Regions from separate parts of the Microbispora sp. NPDC046933 genome, predicted to be linked through region 2. Evidence: predicted binding sites of a transcription regulator. Region 2 holds the regulator's gene; the other holds the start of a gene.

Region 1 (3,408 bases), on a different contig from region 2:
CACCGCGCGACGGTGTACCGGCGCTGGGGGGGATGTCGGCGGCCGGCGACACCTGATGGGCCCGGCCGGCTCGCCCACCCCGCCGATCCGCATCGGGTGCGCGACGTTGGTGGCGTTGCGCACGGCCGGGTGCCCGCGGATCTCTAAGAGAAGATTTCGGCGCGGGTGAAAGGCGGTCGCCTAGGTGAAAGGCGGCCGCCTAAAGGAGCGTGAGCTGTTCGGGCGTCACGGCCGGTGCGGTCGGGGGGACCGGCCGCTCGCCGGGGCGCCGCCCGACACTGGCGCCGCGCGCGCCTGCTGCTCGATCGCCGCGCGTTCCTCCTGCTTCGCCGCCGCGCGCTCCTCCTGCTTCGCGGCCGCGCGGGGCCGACCGGCCGATGCCGTGCTCGCGGGCGAGTTCGCGCACGGCCTGGGCGATCCGTTCCTGGTATGCCCTGGGGGCGTAGGCGCCCCGGCCGTACAGCTCCAGATAGCGGGGGACGAGCCGGGGGTGCTCTTGCGACAGCCAGGCCATGAACCACTCGCGGGCGCCCGGCCGCAGATGCAGCACGATCGGTGTGACGTGCGTCGCGCCTGTCTCGGCGATGCGCCGCACGGTGGCCTCCAGCGCCCGCGGGGAGTCGCAGAGATAGGGGAGGATCGGCGCCATGAGCACGCCGCACGGGATGCCGTGCTCGTTCAGGGTGGCGCACACCTCCAGCCGCTTGCGCGGCGACGGGGTGCCCGGCTCGACGGCCCGCCACAGCGACTCGTCGGTGAAACCGACGGAGACGGCCGTGCTGACGTCGGTCACCTCTGCCGCCTCGCGGAGCAGTCCGAGGTCGCGCAGGATCAACGAGCCCTTGGTGAGGATCGAGAACGGGTTGCGGGCGTCCCGCAGAGCCGCGAGGATGCCCGGCATCAGCCGGTAGCGACCCTCGGCCCGCTGGTAGCAGTCGACGTTGGTTCCCATCGCGACGGGGTGCCCGCCCCACCGGAGCGCCGCCAGCTCTTTGCGTACGAGGTCGGGGGCGTTGACCTTCACGACGATCTTCGAGTCGAAGTCCCGCCCGGAGTCCAGATCGAGGTATTCGTGGGTCCTGCGGGCGAAGCAGTACGTGCACGCGTGGGTGCAGCCCCGATAGGGATTGATCGTCCACTCGAACGGGACCCGGCTGGCCGAGGGGACCCGGTTGATGATCGACCTTGCGTGGATCTCGTAAAACGTCACGCCCCGGAACTCCGGGGTGTCGAAGGTCCGCGTCACGGCCGACCGGGCGAACAGGGGAGTCGTCTCCCCTTGCCCTTCTTCCCCCGTTTCGAGGCGCAGCCCGTCCCATCGCACTCTCTGATTAGAACAGAGGTTCGATGGAGATCGCAACGTGCAACGCGTCGTAAATCGCGGCCCTGGAAACGGCTAACGATCTTCATCGTTGGGCAGAACGTCGGCACATACCTTGCGTTCTGGGAGAGTTGCGCGATGGCCTGGTCGCAGGACGAAGAGCGGATGCTGGCGATGATCGAGCGGCACCTCACCGACGAGGACCCGAAGCTTGCGGCCAGGCTCGAGTCGTTCAACCACCGTGCGGGGCGCGGACGGCAGGGGCGGGGCGCCGGCCGCCGCCGGCCGGGCCGCTCCACCGTGATCATCGCGGTGAGCTGGCTGCTCATCGCCACGTTGATCGCGACCCTGCTGGTCATGGCCCTGCGGCACGACGCCGCCGCTCTCCCGGTTTAGCGGCGGTCAGGACCTCGCCGAGCACGGCGCAGCCGGGCTCTGCCGCGTCGGAGGGTGTGGTCTCGGCCAGGAAGCGTTCGAGACCTTTCGCGGGCTTACCACGTCAGGACAGGGCCTTGAGGAAGTGCGCGGCGACGGGGGCGGCCACCTCGCCGCCCATGCCGCCGGCCTCCACGACGACGGCGAAGGCCAAGTCGCCGCGGAAGCCCATGAACCAGGCGTGCGAGTCGAGTTCGGGCCCGGTGCCGAACTCGGCGGTCCCGGTCTTGCCCGCCGTACCCGCGGGCAGTCCGGCGGCGTGGGCGGTGCCCTTGGTGACGACCGCCCGCATCATCGACCGCAGGTTCTTGACGACCTCCTCCGGCAGCTTCTTGGGAGCGGTCTTCTGCTCCAGCGAGGGCACCAGCGTGGGCGGCCGCCAAGAGCCGTCGGCCACCGCCGCGGCCACGGTCGCGATCACCAGCGGGCTGGCGGTGATCCTGGCCTGCCCGAACGACTCCGCGGCGAGTTCGGCGTCGCTGGTGGCCTTCGGCATGCTTCCGGGGGTCGCCGGGACGCCGATGCGCAGCGGCTGGTTGAAGCCCAGGTCCGTCGCCAGGTCGTACAGCTTGCGCGCGCCCAGCTTCTGAGCGGCGAGCGGGGCGAACGTCGTGTTGCACGAGTGGGCGTAGGAGTCGAGGAACGACAGCGACCCGAACGCCTCGTGGTCGGAGTTGCGGATCTTCAGCCCGCCGACGACCGCCTCCTTGGGGCAGGTCACCCGGCTCGACGGGGTCAGTCCCTCGGCCAGCAGCCCGGCCGCCGTGATCGTCTTGAACGTGGATCCGGGAGCGTACTTGCCGTCCAGTGCCCGGTTGAACCCGCCCCGGTTGTTCACGACGGCGAGGATCTCGCCTGTCGAAGGCTTGACGGCGACGAGCGAGGCGGGTTTGTCCAGGTCGCGCACCGCGTCGGCGGCGGCCTTCTGCACCTTCAGGTCGAGACTGGTGCGCAGGTCCTTGCCGGGGGAGCCCTTGACGGTGTGCAGGGTCTTCCGGCTCTCGCCCACCACCTGGATCTCGGTGGTGGGAGTTCCGGCGAGCTGCTTCTGGAACGTCTCCTGCAGTCCGCCGCGGCCCACGGCGTCGCCCTTCTTGTAGGCGGTGCCCAGCTTCTCGACGTCCTCGTCCTTGGCCTTGTCCAGGAAGCCGACGAGTTGCTGCACCGAGCCGCCCACGTCGCCGCCGTCGATGCGGTCGCCGTCGGCGCCGGTGATGGCCGCCCGCTGCGGCCACGACGTCTTCAGCGCCAGGTGGTTGGTCCCGTCGAGCGCGGGGTGGACCGCGGACGGCGCCCAGTCGACCTTCCAGTAGTGGTCCTTGACCACGAGCCTGAGCGAGCCCTTGTAGGTCCAGTCGCCGACGTTCTTCACGGTGGCGGTCGCGGTGTAGGAGGCGGTCGCCCGGTCGTCCTTCGCCGCGCCGGCCCGTACGTCGCGGACGGCGATCTTGGTGACCGCGAGGTTCTTGGTGAGCTCGGCGTACGCCGCGTCGAAGCCGGCGGCGGGTGAGGCGAGCTCGGCCTTCATCGCCGCGAGGTCGCCCCTCGACCAGGCCGCGGTGAACCGCGCCGCGGTCTCCTGAGGCGTGCCGCGTGTGTGCAGCAGGTAGTAGGCGCCACCGGCGGCGGCTCCGGCCAGCACGACGGCCACG
Region 2 (3,408 bases):
ACGCCGGTCCTGGTGTAGACGCCCACCACCCGGTCGACGAGCTGCTTGAGACTCGACTCGCGCTGCGGGGTGCCCACCGCCCCGCGGAAGTACTTGGTGGTGACGATGTTGGCCGCGTTGACCGACCAGAAGTCGGGGAACTCCACGCCGTGCTGCTCGAAGTTGACCGAGCCGTCCCGCCAGTTCGTCATCACGACGTCGCGCCGCTCCCAGCGGACCTCGTCGTACGGGTGGACACCCGGGGTGGTGAAGACGCGCTTCATCTTCAGGCCCTTGCGCGGCCGCTTGCCGGCCCGGCCCCCCGCACCCGATACGGTGCCGCTCACGGTCTCCGTCATGACTTCCCCCTCCCAGGGCCCGGTGGAGCCCCTCTTTCGGACCACGCTCGTTACAACCTCATCGTCGCGCCGCCGCCACCGCGTCCGCGCCGTGCCCGCGCCCCGTCCCGGTCGTCCCGGGAGGCGCGCCTAGTCCTCGACCGGCTCCAGCTCGCCTCTGGCGGACCGGAGCCGCTCGATCTCCGCCTCGAAGTCGGCCAGCGTCTCGAATCCCCGGTAGACCGACGCGAACCGCAGGTAGGCCACCTCGTCGAGGTCGCGGAGAGGGCCCAGGATGGCCAGGCCCACCTCGTGGGAGGCGATCTCGGCCGCGCCGGTGCCCCGGATGCTCTCCTCCACGCGCTGCCCGAGCTGGGCGAGGGAGTCCTCGCTGACCGGGCGCCCCTGGCAGGCCCGCCGCACGCCGGCGATGACCTTCTCCCGGGAGAACGGCTCGGTGACCCCGCTGCGCTTGCTCACCATCAGCAGCACGGTCTCCTGGGTGGTGAACCTGCGCCCGCACTCGGGGCAGGTGCGCCGGCGGCGGATCGCCGCCCCGTCTTCGGCCGCACGGCTGTCCACGACCCGGGTGTCCGGGTGGCGACAGAACGGACAGTGCACTTCATCGCCTCCCTGAACGCACATCCCGAACACAAGGTGTGGTGAACTTACACCGCTGTGACTACTAGATGTTGTGGTCCAACCGTAGGAGTGCCCGACCTTGAACGCAAGTCGAACGGGCCATGGGAGAGGAAGTGCCTGTTCGGCGCGCGTGTCGCGCCTCCAGTCACGGCAGCCTCAACTGCCCCACGCGTAGGGGAATACGCCCTTTACGCGCCATTTCCAGCTGATTTCCGTACGGCTTCTGACCTGGGCGTACAGCGGTCAAAGAAGATCGGGTAAATCGAACACGGGATCGATCGAACTCCCGTACGATGAGACGGACGGCGAGATCGGCGATTTCGCTGGATATCGAACAATTGTTTGACGGTGATCTTGAATCGCGGTACGGTCGCTCTGTGCGACATGAGGAACACGGATTGAGAGGTGGCATCGTGAGTGACCGAAGTGAGCAAGCGGATGGCGTCAGCGACCTCGCGGTTCGCAGGCGCGACTCGCTTGGCCTCACCCCCAGGCAGCGGAAGATCCTCGAGGTGATCCGCGACTCGGTCCAGCAGCGCGGCTATCCGCCGTCCATGCGGGAGATCGGGGAAGCGGTCCAGCTGACCAGCACCTCCAGCGTGTCGCACCAGCTCACGGCGCTCCAGCGTAAGGGCTACCTCCGGCGTGACCCGCACCGGCCCCGGGCCCTGGAGGTCCGGCTGCCCGGCGAGCCGGTGCTGTGGGTGGATCCGGACGCCACCAGCGAGGAGGAGGCCGGGTTCAACCGGCCCACCGCGGCGTACGTGCCGCTGGTCGGCCGCATCGCGGCCGGTGGGCCCATCCTCGCCGAGCAGAGCATCGAGGACGTGTACGCGCTGCCCAAGCAGCTCGTGGGCGAGGGCACGCTGTTCCTGCTCCAGGTCTCCGGCGACTCGATGATCGAGGCCGCCATCGCCGACGGCGACTGGGTCGTGGTGCGGCAGCAGCCGGTCGCCGACAACGGCGACATCGTGGCCGCCATGATCGACGGCGAGGCCACCGTGAAGACGTTCAAGCGCAAGGACGGGCACGTGTGGCTGGTGCCGCACAACCCCAACTACGAGCCGATCCCCGGTGACGAGGCCACCGTGCTCGGCAAGGTCACGGCCGTCCTGCGCAAGCTGTAACCGGTCCGCCGGTTCCGGACGCCGCACAGGGACAAGCCCGGCGCTCACGGGAGCGCCGGGCTTGTGCTGTGCCCTGCGGGGCTTGTGCCGTCGTCAGGACGCGGTGCAGCTCACCGGCGACGGAACGCCGTTGGTGCCCGACCAGCTGCCGTTGAAGCCGAACGTGGTCGAGGCCCCGGCGCCCAGCGCGCCGTTGTAGGCCAGGTTCGTCACCGTGACGTTGGACCCGCTCGCGCTGAGCGTGCCGTTCCAGAGCTGGCTGATGCTCTGGCCGTCCGGGAAGGCCCACTTCACGGTCCAGCCCGAGATGGCCGAGGAACCCGCCTTGACCGTGACCTCGCCCTGGAAGCCGCCGGGATACTGGTTGGCGACCTTGTACGTGGCGGTGCAGGTCTTCCCGCCCGGCGACGAAGGAGACGCGGACGGCGACGCGGAGGGGGACGCCGACGGCGAGACCGACGGGGATGCCGAGGGGGACGCCGAGGGGGACACGCTCGGCGAGGCCGAGGGCGACACCGGCGGCGTCGGGTTGCCGCCCGTGGGCGGGATCAGGTAGGGCGAGATAATGCTCTGCTTGGCCTGGTCGACCGTCGCCCAGTCGTCCTTCAGGATGCCGCCCGTGTCACCCGAGTTGGGGTTCCACGACCAGTAGGTGAACGACATGCCGTTCACCCCGCTGCCCATGTACTTCATGAGCTCCTGGAGCCAGATCTTGTCGACGTTGCTGGCCAGCGTGGTGCCGAACTCGCCCACCATGATCGGCGCGATGTTCTGCTTGTACAGGTAGCCCCAGTACTTGTCCCAGATGGCCGGCATGTTGGCCGGGTACGACGGGTCGTCGAACCACGCCTGGTGGTAGACCGACGTGGCGTACTCGTGCGGCGAGTAGACGAGCCGGTTGGCCACGTTCAGCCGCACCGGGTACTGCCCGGCCTTGGTGAGGTTGCCGCCCCACCAGCCGCAGTCCTCGTCGTTGCTGGGGTCGTTGTCCCAGATGTTGGACAGGCCGCCGCTCGGGCAGCTCACGCCCTCCACGAAGATCAGCCAGTTGGGCTGCACGGACAGGATCGCGTTGCCCGCCCGCTCGGCCGCCAGACGCCAGTCGCGCGACTCGTCGCCGCAGCCCCAGCAGGAGCCGGTGGCGTTCGGGTTGGTGCCGTCGGCGTGCGGCTCGTTGTGCAGGTCCGCGCCGATCACGGTGGTGTTGCCGGCGTAGTGCTGGGCCAGCGACTTCCAGTCGCTGATCCAGGTGGACTCGGGGACGCCCGAGGTGTACCACAGCGCCGTCTGGCCCGCGCTGGTCGGCCGGTGCCGGTCGAGGA

Evidence for each region. Region 2 encodes LexA, which represses DNA repair genes until DNA is damaged. Its sites were predicted from a motif close to TCGAACANNTGTTCGA; they were not measured.
Region 1: the regulator LexA is predicted to act here: its motif matches at 1,333-1,348, upstream of ABZ857_RS11050 (Rv2578c family radical SAM protein).

The regions. Positions count from the first base shown of each region.
Region 1 covers NZ_JBEYWW010000006.1:279,009-282,416, reverse strand. Annotated here, with positions in the region: gene ABZ857_RS11050 (Rv2578c family radical SAM protein) at 200-1,324, opposite strand; gene ABZ857_RS11045 (DUF3040 domain-containing protein) at 1,460-1,717, shown strand; gene ABZ857_RS11040 (penicillin-binding transpeptidase domain-containing protein) at 1,821-3,408, opposite strand, start outside.
Region 2 covers NZ_JBEYWW010000016.1:69,904-73,311, reverse strand. Annotated here, with positions in the region: gene ABZ857_RS22045 (vitamin B12-dependent ribonucleotide reductase) at 1-338, opposite strand, end outside; gene nrdR (transcriptional regulator NrdR) at 468-938, opposite strand; gene lexA (transcriptional repressor LexA) at 1,370-2,086, shown strand; gene ABZ857_RS22030 (cellulase family glycosylhydrolase) at 2,180-3,408, opposite strand, start outside.